Regions from separate parts of the Mycolicibacterium aubagnense genome, predicted to be linked through region 2. Evidence: riboswitches for the same ligand, from Rfam matches in the RefSeq annotation. Region 2 holds a riboswitch; the other holds the start of a gene.
The links. A riboswitch is a leader RNA that binds a small molecule or an ion and turns the genes downstream of it on or off. The one in region 2 is predicted to bind cobalamin.
Positions count from the first base shown of each region.

Region 1: another riboswitch for cobalamin. It lies ahead of G6N59_RS18000 (ABC transporter substrate-binding protein); the one in region 2 lies ahead of G6N59_RS13795 (CbtB domain-containing protein).

Region 1 is NZ_AP022577.1:3,717,356-3,723,749, reverse strand. It holds gene G6N59_RS18020 (3-oxoacyl-ACP reductase) at 1-466, shown strand, start outside; gene G6N59_RS18015 (MaoC/PaaZ C-terminal domain-containing protein) at 501-1,343, shown strand; gene G6N59_RS18010 (ABC transporter ATP-binding protein) at 1,417-2,205, opposite strand; gene G6N59_RS18005 (FecCD family ABC transporter permease) at 2,202-3,191, opposite strand; gene G6N59_RS18000 (ABC transporter substrate-binding protein) at 3,212-4,219, opposite strand; cobalamin riboswitch at 4,287-4,471, opposite strand; gene G6N59_RS17995 (TetR/AcrR family transcriptional regulator) at 4,547-5,146, opposite strand; gene G6N59_RS17990 (glycoside hydrolase family 3 N-terminal domain-containing protein) at 5,172-6,359, opposite strand.
Region 2 is NZ_AP022577.1:2,781,712-2,788,105, reverse strand. It holds gene clpC1 (ATP-dependent protease ATP-binding subunit ClpC) at 1-1,359, shown strand, start outside; adenosylcobalamin (AdoCbl) riboswitch at 1,415-1,562, shown strand; gene G6N59_RS13795 (CbtB domain-containing protein) at 1,565-1,792, shown strand; gene G6N59_RS13790 (CbtA family protein) at 1,807-2,715, shown strand; gene G6N59_RS13785 (YbjQ family protein) at 2,773-3,138, shown strand; gene G6N59_RS13780 (TIGR03943 family putative permease subunit) at 3,159-3,875, opposite strand; partial or broken gene G6N59_RS13775 (permease) at 3,896-4,799, opposite strand; gene G6N59_RS13770 (heavy metal translocating P-type ATPase) at 4,980-6,394, opposite strand, start outside.

The DNA.
Region 1 (6,394 bases), 940 kb from region 2:
CGACAAGCTGCTCGCCAACATGGACGACGCCCGCTGGGACTCGGTGATCGCCGTGAACCTCCTTGCGCCGCAACGCCTTGCGCAGGGTCTGGTGGAGAACGGCACCATCGGTGAAGGCGGCCGGATCGTTGGCCTGTCGTCGATGGCCGGTATCGCCGGTAACCGCGGCCAGACCAACTACGCCGCCACCAAGGCCGGCATGATCGGCATGACCGACGCGTTCGCCCCGGTATTCGGCGAGAAGGGCGTCACCATCAACGCCGTCGCGCCGGGCTTCATCGAGACCAAGATGACCGACGCCATCCCGCTGGCCACCCGCGAGGTCGGCCGTCGGCTCAACTCGCTGTTCCAGGGCGGCCTGCCGGTCGACGTCGCCGAGCTGATCGCGTACTTCGCCAGCCCCGCGTCGAATGCCGTGACCGGCAACACGATCCGGGTCTGCGGCCAGGCCCTGCTGGGAGCGTGATGAGCGCTTGCGCGAAGAACAGGAGGCACTAGCCATGGCACAACCAAACGGTCTTTTGAACATGGCGCGGGCGGTGGCAGGTGCACTGCCGTTCGTGTCGCGCGGCTCCACCCTGCCGGCCCGCACCGTCACGGTGTCGGGCCTGACCATCGACCCGAAGAATGTTGCCGAGTACGCCGCGGTGACCGGGCTGCGGTTCGGCGACACCGTGCCGCTGACCTACCCGTTCGCGCTGACGTTCCCGACCATGATGTCGCTGGTCACCGGATTCGATTTCCCGTTCGCCGCAATGGGTTCGGTGCACATCGAGAACCACATCACCCAGTACCGGCCCATCAAGGTCACCGACAAACTGGACGTCGCGGTGCGCGCGGAGAACCTGCGCGAGCACCGCAAGGGTCTGCTGGTCGACATCATCACCGACATCAAGGTCGGCAATGATCTGGTGTGGAGCCAGGTCACCACGTTTCTGCACCAGCAGCGGACCAGCCTGTCGGGCGAGCCCAAGCCCGAGCCGGTCAAGCAGCCGAAGCTGCCGCCGCCCAACGCGGTCATCAGCATCAGCCCCGGCCAGATTCGGCACTACGCCGACATCGGCGGCGACCACAACCCGATCCACACCAGCTCCATCGGCGCCAAGCTGTTCGGCTTCCCGACCGCGATCGCGCACGGAATGTTCAGCGCCGCAGCGGTTCTGGCCAACATCGAGGGCCAGCTTCCGGACGCCGTTCGGTACTCCGTCAAGTTCGGGAAGCCCGTGCTGCTGCCGGCCAAGGTCGGGCTGTACGTCTCACAGGACGGCGACGGCTGGGAGCTCGCGCTGCGCAATCTGTCGAAGGGCTACCCGCACCTGACCGCGACGGTCACCGCGCTGTAACTCGCGAGCTGGTGCAGGGCGCTGCTCAGCGTGAAGTAGATCGCGAAGATCCAGCGATTTCTCGCGATCTACTTCACATTGGGCGGGTATCGGGCGGGAGCAGTTGGACCGACGGGCGGCCATTGCCGGCGCCGTCGGGAACGACGCGAGCCGCGACGCCGTAGACCGACGAAATCAATTCGGCAGTAAGCACTTCGGCGGGGGTACCGGCCGCCACAACCCGCCCCTTGTCGAGCACGACGAGCCGGTCGCAGAACAGTGCCGCGAGCGTGAGGTCGTGCAGCGTCACCACCGCCGTCACCGGCAGCGCACGGATGAGCGCGAGCAACTCGAACTGGTGGCGGATGTCGAGATGGTTGGTGGGTTCGTCCAGCAGCAGTTCACGGGGCTCCTGAGCGAGCGCCCGGGCAATCTGTACCCGCTGCTGTTCACCGCCGGACAGCGTCCGCCAGTCCCGGTCGCGCATGCCGGCAGTCTCGGTGTACACGAGGGCACGCTCGACGGCGCGGTTGTCGGCCTCCGTATCGCCAGACCAGATGTCGCGGTGCGGAATTCGGCCCAACCGCACAATCTGCTCGACGGTCACGTCCAACTCCGTGCCGACCTGCTGCTCGACCACCGCGATGCGTTGCGCGACGGCGCGGCGCCGATGGCCGGCCAGTGAACGTCCGGTGAGCAGGACCGCCCCACCGTCGGGATGCCGCAGTCCGGCGAGCAGGCGCAACAATGAGGACTTGCCGGCGCCGTTGGGCCCGAGCAACCCCAGCGTCTCACCGTCGGCCACCGTCAGGGACACCCCGTCGATGACGAGCCGTCCACCGGCCGACCAGCTGACCGATTCCGCCGCGATCGAGGCCGTCACCGAAACCTCCTGCGGCGAGCCAGAATCCACATGAAGATCGGCACACCGACGAGCGCCGTCACCACGCCGACCGGCAATTCCTGGGGCGCGAATACCGTGCGGGCCGCCGCGTCGACCCAGACCAGGAAGATGGCGCCGGTGATCGCGGTGACCGGCAGCAGCCGGCGGTGGGACGGCCCGACGATCATCCGAGCCGCGTGCGGCAATACCAGTCCGACGAAACCGATTGCGCCGGCCGCACTCACCAGCACGGCCGTAAGCAGCGCCGTGGTCGCCAACAAGACGGCCCGGACCCGCCGCACCGAGACACCCAACGCGGCGGCCGCGTCACGACCGAAAGCGAACGCATCCAAGGCATCTGAATGCAGCCAGCAGATCGCCAGGCAGACCGCGCAGATGAGACCGCACAGCGCCACCTGAGACCAGCCGGCCCCGGCCAGCGAGCCGAGCAGCCAGAACAGCACTCCGCGGGTCTGTTGAGCGTCGGCGGAAGAGAACACCACCAACGCCGTGGCCGCCGAAAAGAGCTGGGTACCAGCGACTCCGGCCAGCAGTACGCGGTCCTGCCCGCCGCCGGAGACGGCGGCCAGCGCCAGGACCAGAACGAACGCGATCACCGCACCGATGAAAGCACCGCCCGACAGCGTCAGCGCACCACCGATACCCGCCACCACCACCAGCACCGCTCCCGTGGATGCACCGGAGGAGATGCCCAGCATGAACGGGTCGGCCAATGGGTTGCGCATCAGCGACTGCAGGATCGCCCCGCAGATACCCAGGCCCGCACCGCAGCTGGCAGCCAGTAGCGCCCGTGGCAACCGCAGCTCCCACACGATGCCGTCGTCGATCGGTGTGATATCCGCTGGACGGCCCCAAACATGTTGCGCGACGACGGCATACACGTCGCCGAACCCGAGGTCGGCGGGCCCGATGATCATCGCCGCCGCGATCGACAGCGCCAGGACCGCGAGGCCGAGCATCACCATCCCGGTGGTGCGCACCGCCGTCAGGACTTTCCGCCCAGCCCGAACGCGCGCAGCCCGGATGCGAAGGTCTCGACGGCATCCACGTTGCGCAGCGACGGGTCCATCGCGCTGGCAGGCAGCACGATCCACCGCCGCTCCCGCACAGCCCTCAATTTGCTGGCCGCGGGGTCGGTTTCGAGGAACTTGATCTTGGCGGCGACGCTGTCACCGTCCTTGCCCCGGGTGAGATCGGCGAGGACCAGCACATCGGGATCGCGTTGCAGAATGGCCTCCCAGGAAATCTCGGGCCACAGTTGCCGGTTGTCGGCGAACGCGTTGCGCGCTCCGACGGCGGCGGTGACGATCCCGGGCGCACCGCAGCAGCCCGCGATGTATGGAGTTCTGGTACCGGCGTACCACCACATCACAGAGACGTCGTCGGCTTTGAGGCCGTTTGTCGCGGTCGCCATCCGGGTCCGCAATGTCGACACCAACTTTTCACCGCGCTCAGGAACATCGAAAACCTCGGCAAGGTCGCGGATTTCGGCGTACATGTCGTCGAGGGTCAACGCGCGCTGCTGCGCCGCGTCCTGGCCACCGCACTCGCTGGAGGACTGGTACGTCGGCACCCCGAGGCGCTCGAACCGATCCCGCGGGGCGACGCCCTGATCGGTGAACGACCAGTCGAACGTCGCGTAGACGAAGTCTGGCTTCTCCTTGAGCACCCGCTCGAACGATGGAAATTCTCGGCTCAGCACAGACACTTTGGCGTTGTCGTCGGCGAGGTCGGGCCGCACGTCGTCGCTCCAGGATGCGGTACCGGCCATGCGGTCGCTGAGCCCGAGCGCCAGGAGCAGTTCGCTGGCCGGCTGATTGATCGACACCGCACGCCGCGGTGGCGCTGTCACCGTCACCGTGCGTCCGCAGTTCTGCAACGTGACGGGATAGCCGGCCGTTCCGGCGTTGAGAGTTCCGGTCGCGCGCGGTCCGCCACATGAGCAGACCAGCGAAACAATCAGTGAGACAAGGACAATGGTACGTCGAGACACGGCGGCGCCTTCCGATCCGGGACTCGGGTCGCGGAGTCCATCCGTGGGGGGTCCTCGCACCGCCAGGCCGCGAGAGCCCGAGCCGGCAGGTCTTCGGACTCGGGATCATCCAGCCGGAGCGCCTTCCCAGCCCACATGGGGCCAGTGGCCGTTGCTCCGCCTGTCCCCCTCACCGCTGCGCGTCAGTTCCGGGTTCGCACCGGATTCCCTGACCCAACCGCGTTGGGTTCGACTGGCTCAAGCGGACCATACCAGCCGTCTCGAAACTGAGCTCATGGTCGAAGTTCGGCAGATTTTTCGAACACAAGCTCACGCTCGGCGCGCGGATCAGGACTCGGCGCGCTTGCCCTTCAGGCCGCGCCAGAACAGGTTGATCATCAGCTCGGTGGCATCGTTGACATCAGTGTCACCGGCACTCACCCGCGACGCGATGGCCTCACCCGCGCCCACCAGGGCCACGGCCATCATCTCGAAGTCGCTGTCCGGCTCCGGGTTTCGCGTACCGGTACTCAGCAGCCGGGCAACCAGGTCGATGATCTTCTCACGGCCCTCGCGCACCGTGTGGGCGAACGCCTGCGAGCTGGTGGCCTGGGTGTACAGCACGATCCAGGACGCCCGGTTGCGGTCGATGTACGTCATGAACGACAGCACCGCGTTACGCAGCAGGTCGCGCGGACTCTGGGCGAAGTTGATGTCCGCCCGGACGGTGTCGACGAAGCGGGTCAGCTCCCGATCCAGGCACGCGGCGAACAGCTCTTCCTTCGAGCCGTAATAGAGGTACAGCATCGGCTTGGAAATCTCGGCCTGCGCGGCGATCGCGTCCATCGAGGTCTCGTGATAGCCGTTCACCGAGAACATCTGCACGGCGGCGTCGAGCATCTGCTGTTCGCGGACGGCCCGCGGCAGCCGCTTGGTTCCACCTGCCATCAGATCAGGGTATTCAAAACAAGGCTCACTTCACGCATTTCGCGCCCGGCCCTTTCATGGCCGCCACCCGCAGCACCGACTTGTCGATCTGCGCCTGGTCCAGCTGCCCGGCCTGCGCGGCCGCCTCGAGCTTGTCCAGCACGTCCGGGATGCCGTCGGTGGTGATCCACAGCGCGACGTCCGCGCCGGCTTGGAGCGCCTTCAACGCCGCGTCAGCGACGCCGAAGTGCTGACTGATGGCAGCCATGCCGGTCAGATCGTCGGTGAACACGACGCCGTCGAACGGCGGGCCGCCGTACTGGCCGCTGCGCAGCAGGTCGTAGGCCGGCTTGCTGAGGCTGGCCGGGTCGTCGCCGAGGGTCAGGCCGGGCACCTGCAGGTGCCCGACCATCACGGCGACGGGCTGCTGCGTCGTCAACGTCCGGTACGGCACCAGGTCGTTGTCCTTCAGCGCCTCCAGCGGCGGCGTCTTCACGCCCCCGGTGTGCGAGTCGCCCGAGCCGTGGCCGTGACCGGGGAAGTGCTTGAGCACCGGAACCAGCCCCGCCTCGCGCAGGCCCGCGGCGTAGGCGCCGGCGTACTCGGTCACCTTCTGCGGGTCCGAGCCGAAGGAGCGGTCTCCGATCACCTCGTCATCAGCTTCTTCGGTGACGTCGGCGTCGGGCGCGAAGTCGACGGTGATGCCGAACTTGTCCTTCATCTGCTGCCCGCGGTCCTTGGCGATGGCCTGGACCTCGGCCGGGGTCTTGGTCGTCGCGAGGACGCGCGCCGACTCCTGCGGCCCGATCAGCTTCTTCAGCCGGGACACCCGGCCGCCTTCTTCGTCGATGCTGACCGCCAGCGGCAGCGCACCTGACGCGGCCTGCAGCGCACCGATGGTGCCGTCGGACAGCATGGACAGGTCCGTCCAGCTCCCGATGAAGATGCCGCCGACCTGCTGCTGAGTCACCGCGGCACGGGCATCGGCGGCATCCTTGACGCCCACCATGAGCAACTGGGCCAGCTTCTGCCGCAGCGTGAGGGTGCTGAGCAGGGCGTGCGGATCGCACGGCGGGGCGGTCGGCGCGGGGGCGTCCATGGGCTTGCTGGAGGAGGCCGTGCTCTTGGCCGGGCTGGACGTGCTGGACGCAGCAGGATGGTCGGACGACGAGGAGCAACCCGCCACCAATCCGGACACCAGTGCCAGTACGCCGAGGGTTCGGTGCAGGGACATGGGCACCGAGCCTAGTCGCGGGACGAGGGCGCCTC
Region 2 (6,394 bases):
ATCAACGACCGGTTCCTGCCGGACAAGGCCATCGACCTGATCGACGAGGCCGGCGCCCGCATGCGTATCCGCCGGATGACCGCTCCGCCAGACCTGCGCGAGTTCGACGAGAAGATCGCCGACGCCCGCCGGGAGAAGGAATCGGCCATCGACGCGCAGGACTTCGAGAAGGCAGCCCGGCTGCGCGACTCGGAGAAGACGCTGGTCGCCCAGCGCGCCGAGCGCGAGAAGCAGTGGCGTTCGGGCGATCTCGACGTGGTCGCCGAGGTCGACGACGAGCAGATCGCCGAGGTTCTGGGCAACTGGACCGGCATCCCGGTGTTCAAGCTGACCGAGGCCGAGACCACGCGTCTGCTGCGCATGGAAGACGAACTGCACAAGCGGATCATCGGGCAGGTCGACGCCGTCAAGGCAGTCTCGAAGGCCATCCGGCGTACCCGCGCCGGCCTGAAAGACCCGAAGCGTCCGTCGGGCTCGTTCATCTTCGCCGGCCCGTCCGGCGTCGGTAAGACCGAACTGTCCAAGGCGTTGGCGGAATTCCTGTTCGGCGACGACGACGCGCTCATCCAGATCGACATGGGCGAGTTCCACGACCGCTTCACCGCGTCGCGGCTGTTCGGTGCCCCTCCGGGCTACGTCGGCTACGAAGAGGGCGGCCAGCTCACCGAGAAGGTGCGCCGCAAGCCGTTCAGCGTGGTGCTGTTCGACGAGATCGAGAAGGCCCACCAGGAGATCTACAACAGCCTCCTGCAGGTCCTCGAAGATGGCCGCCTGACCGACGGTCAGGGTCGCACCGTCGACTTCAAGAACACCGTGCTGATCTTCACCTCGAACCTCGGCACCAGCGACATCAGCAAGGCGGTTGGTCTCGGCTTCACCCAGGGTGGCGGCGAGAACAACTACGAGCGGATGAAGCTCAAGGTGCACGACGAGCTGAAGAAGCACTTCCGCCCGGAGTTCCTGAACCGTATCGACGACATCATCGTGTTCCACCAGCTGACGCAGGACGAGATCGTCCAGATGGTGGAACTGATGATCGGTCGGGTCGGCAAGCAGCTCAAGGCCAAGGACATGGCCATGGAGCTGACGCCGAAGGCCAAGGCGCTGTTGGCCCGTCGTGGTTTCGATCCGGTGCTGGGGGCGCGGCCGCTGCGTCGCACCATCCAGCGTGAGATCGAGGATCAGCTGTCGGAGAAGATCCTCTTCGAAGAGGTCGGCCCGGGTCAGTTGGTCACCGTCGACGTCGACAACTGGGACGGCGAGAGCAACAACACCGAGGATGCGGTGTTCACCTTCGCCGGCCGTCGCAAGGAATCGGCCGACTTGGCCGAGGCCGCGGCGACTACTGCTGCCGAATAACGGATCGCGAAAAATACCCTCCCCGAACATCGGGGAGGGTATTTTTCGGTGGGGTGTATGTTGATCCCGGTATGGCGGTGCATGGAAGTCGGTGAGAATCCGGCACGGTTGCGCCACTGTGAACCCCCCCGGGGGTGAGTCAGATCTTTCGCCGTCGTACAGAACCGAACACGTAGGGGCGCATGACCCCATAGGAGGTTTGACCATGACGAGCATTTCGGTTTCTTCCAAGCCGGGTATATCCGCCGAATCCCACCGGGCACTGTCGGCCACGCGGGTGGCGGTGCTGCTCGGGATCACCATCTTCTTGGCGGTGCTGGCGTACTACCTCGTCGGTGTCGACGAGGGCATGATGTCGATGTTCGGCAAGACCGTCGTGGTCCACGAGTGGGTGCATGACTCGCGGCACTTCCTCGGCTTCCCCTGCCACTGATCCAGGGGACTTTTGTGGAAATCCGCGTCATCGGGCGCGGAGCCCTCGCCGGCCTGTTCGCCGGCATCTTGGGGTTCCTGTTCGCCTGGATTTTTGCCGAACCCATCATCGACAAGGCCATCGACTACGAGTCCGGCCGCATGAATGTGCTGTCGACTGTCCACGCGGCCATGGGGCACCCCGTCGAGCCGGACGGGCCGGAGTTGTTCAGCCGATCCATTCAGTCGGGTATCGGCGCGGCCACCGGAATCATCGCTTTCTCGGTCGCGATGGGTGCCTTGGTCGCCGTCGCGTATCTGGTGCTGCACGGCCGGTTCGAGGTCCGGCCGAAGGTGCTGGGCTGGAGCGTCGCAGGTTTCGGCTTTCTCGGCGTATACCTGCTGCCGTTCGTGAAATATCCGTCGAACCCGCCGGCAGTCGGCCACGAGTTCACCATGGAGGCCCGCGGCTTCCTGTACCTGGGCATGGTGTGGGGGTCGTTGACCCTACTGGGGCTCGCGGTGTTCACGGCGCGCAAGCTGTCCCGCAAGGTCGGCTGGGCGCGTTCGGTCGCGATCGCGGTGGTCGGGTTCTTCGTGGTGTACGGCGGGCTGTTGGCGGCGCTGCCGTCGCTGGGTGAGCTGTCGGCCAACATCGAGCACTCCGGCGAGTTCGGCTTCGCGCGCGCCGCAACCGAGACGCCGCAGCCGATCACCAACACGTTCCCCACTCCGGTGACGGTCGACGGCAAGGTCTACGCCCCCGGCCAGCTCGTCTACCCGGGCTTCGACGCCGACCTGTTGTGGAAGTTCCGGTGGTACTCGTTGATCGACCAGGCGTTGATCTGGACGGTCATCGGGCTGGTGTTCGGTGGGCTCGTCGAGCGTTACCTCGGGGGCGGCAGGAAGGCCGCGACGGCACGGGACGTCGCACCCGCCGTCTGACGATTCGGGTCGTTGCGCACTACAGTTCGACGCGTACCGACGGAGAAAGGCTGCAACATGCTGGTTGTCACGACGAATGACTTGCCCGGCTGGGAGATTCAGCGCGTCTGCGGTGAGGTGTTCGGCCTGACCGTGCGCTCCCGGAACGCCTTCGCGCAGATGGGCGCCGGCTTCAAGGCGATGTTCGGCGGGGAGCTGCAGGGCATGACCAAGAACCTGGCAGAGAGCCGCAACGAGGCCATGGGCCGGCTCATCCAGGAATGTCAGGCCCGCGGCGGCAACGCCATCATCGCGATGCGGTTCGACACCACCGAGATCGGCGATGTGTGGACCGAGATCTGCGCGTATGGCACTGCGGTGCAGGCGGTCCCGGTCACCGACGCCGCCCGCTACACCGCGCAGCAACTGGGGTACGGCGGCTGAGCCGACTTTTTGCTCGGGTGCTAGCGGGTCAGATAGGCGTACTCGTCTGCCGGCGCGGCGACCCGATCGAGGGCAGCCACCGCCAGCGTCGGAATACCGTGGTCGGTCGAATCGCCGGTGGTGGTCACCACGCCCCGCACCCGCAACCAGCTCTCGTCGGGCAACGTATCTGCCTGTTTCGCAAGCGCCCCGGTCAGATGGAGCCGGGACAGGCGGGCATCGGCAGCACAACAGGTGATGGTTCCCCGGGCCAAATCCGAGACGTCGTGGTCCCGAAAAATGAAGCCGACGACGGTGATCGTGCGGTTGACCAGCGAACCGGTGCTGTCATAGTCGGCCCGTGCCACGACGTCCGGCAATGACATCTCAGGTGTCACGCCCGACGGCAACGGCGGATAGGCCCGCCGCAGCACATCATTCGACACGACAACGGAAGTCGGCGCTGCCGCACGCGCCGACAGTGCGGGCGGCACCACGAAAGCCAGTACCACGACCGGAAGTACCAGCATCCAGACCACGGTGGACTGGTGGCCGTGTTCGTGGTGATGGTGTTCGTGGTCGTCGATGCCGACGGCCACACGAGACATCCGCCAGTCCCGGGCGATCGCGACAAGGGCGAGCCCCACCAGCAGCACCGCCGACACCGCCAACCATGGATATAGCGACGGTTTGACATACCGGGTGAAGCTGCCGGTGAACGTCACCGTCGCCATGCTGATCCCCACCAGCAGCAACACCGTGTTCTCGACTTCGCGGTTCACCGCACGCCTCCGATCAGTGCTCCACCGACAACACTGGCGCTGGCCACTGCCACGAGAAAGGCCAACGGCGCGAACCGAATTGCGAAACTCCGCCCGAACATGCCCACGTGCATGGCGATCAGCTTGACATCGACGACCGGGCCGACGACCAGAAATACGAGCCTGGGCAACAGCGGCACCATGCTGAGGCTGGAGGCGACGAAAAGCGTCCGCCTCCGAACACAATGCCAGCACAACGGCGAGCAGGGCCATCGTGACGATGCCCAGCGCCAGGTGACCGGCCAGACCCTCGAAAACCCATGGCGGCACCACGACGTGCAGCACCGCGGCAGCGGTGGCGCCGACGGTCAGATACCCAGCGGCGTGCAGGAAATCGTGGCGGGCCGCCTCGGTGAAGGCGACCCAGCGTGATTCCCCGGCCGCTGCGTGCTCATGGAACAACCCGCGCGTGACCCATTCTGGGCGGCCGAGACGTATCCACAGCGCGCCCATTGTCAGTGCGGTCAGCAGCGACGCCGCACCCCGGGCCACCACCATCATCGGTTGTCCGGGAAAGGCCACCGCTGTTGCCACCAGCACCACCGGATTGATCGCCGGTGCCGCCAGCATGAATGTCAATGCCGCGGCGCCGAGGGCGCCCTCGCCGAACACCCGCCGGGCCACCGGCACCGAACCACATTCGCAGCCGGGGAGCATGGCGCCACCGGCAGCCGCCACCAGCACAGCGGCACCTTCATGCTTCGGCAGCCACCGCGAAAGACGTTCCGTTGGAACGAATGCCGCGATCAGGCCACTGACCACCACGCCGAATACCAGAAACGGCACGGCTTGGACGAACACACCCGAAAACACTGTCCCGGCAGTCGCGAGATTCGGATGGCTGGAAGCGAAGGTGTGCATCCACCGGCTCGTCGCCGCGAACACAACGATGCTGAACACCAACACATGCATCGGCCGCGGCCCGCGCCCCGATGCGACGCGCACGGCTGTGGTCGACCTGGTGACCGTCACGGTGCCCATCGTGTCACCGCTGGACCGTACCCCGGGGAGGCGCGTGGACCATTGCGCCGATTCACAGGACTATCGGTCGGGACAGCCAGATTGGGCCAGCTCGTGCTGAATCAGCCTGGAACTGTTGGTGACGACGGCGACGGATGAGGCGTTGTGCAAGATGGCGGCCAAAACCGGGGAGAGGCCGCCGAATGCGCCGAGGAGTAACCCGAAGGCGTTGACCGCAATCGACATGGCGTAGTTCTGCCGGATCACCGCCACGGCACAGTCGCTGAGAGCGCGAACTTCGAGCAGGCGACGTAGATCGTCGGTGGCGAGGGCGACGTCGGCGGTCTCGACGGCGACGTCGGTACCGGCCAACCCCATGGCGATGCCGATGTCCGCGGCGGCGAGTGCGGGGGCGTCGTTGACGCCGTCGCCGACGACCGCGACGGTATAGCCCGCCTCGTGTAAGTCCTGCACCAGCGCGAGCTTGTCCTCGGGCAGCGCGTTGGCTTTCCACTCGGTGATACCCAGCTCCGCGGCAACTGCCTGCGCGGTATCCGCGTGGTCGCCGGTGAGCATCACTATTCGTTCCACGCCCGAGGACCGCAGGTGCGCAAGCACTTTCGCCGCTTCCGGCCGCACTTCGTCGCGCAGGCTGAGCAATCCGACGAGCTCACCGTCGACGGCCAGCAGCAGCGGCGTCTCGGCTTGTCGCCGCAGCCGCCGCACCCACTGGTCGGCTTCGCCGTCCATGGCCACGTTCTCACGTGCGAGGAGTGACGGATTGCCGAGCAGCAGGGTGCGGCCGTCGGCGCGCGTCCGCATGCCCAGTCCGACGAGAACTTCGCACTCCTCGTGTGGCGGAATCACGATGTGTTTGGCTTCGGTCGAGCGAATCACCGCTTCCGCCAGCGGATGTCGTGAGTGGATCTCCGAGCTCGCGGCGTAGGCGAGGATGGTTTCGGGTGCCCAGTCATCATGGAATGACACGACATTGGTGACGATGTGCCGGCCGAGGGTGAGTGTGCCGGTCTTGTCGAAGACCACCGCGTTCGCGCGGCCGGCCGCCTCGAGGTGGGAGCCACCTTTGATGAGAATGCCGCGGCGGGCCCCGTTGCCGATCGCCGCGCTGATCGCCGTCGGGGTGGACAGCCCCACCGCACATGGGCAGGCCACCAAGAGCATGGTCATCGCTCGGCGCACGTCCCCCGTGGCCAGGAACGTCGCCGTGGCCAGGAGGAACGAAGCGGGCACGAATCTGCGGGAGAAATTCTCGCCCACGGTTTGGATCGGTGCCCGATCACGTTGTGCCTCTTCGACTCTGGCCACGATCCGGCCGAGCACCGTGTGGTGGCCGACGGCGCGGGCGCGGACCACCACGCGGCCGCGTACCACCACGGAGCCGGCATGCACGGTCGCACCGGTTGTCACCGCCACCGGGAGGTTCTCTCCCGTGATCGCCGACTGATCGATGACGGCGTCTCCGGACAGGACGTCGC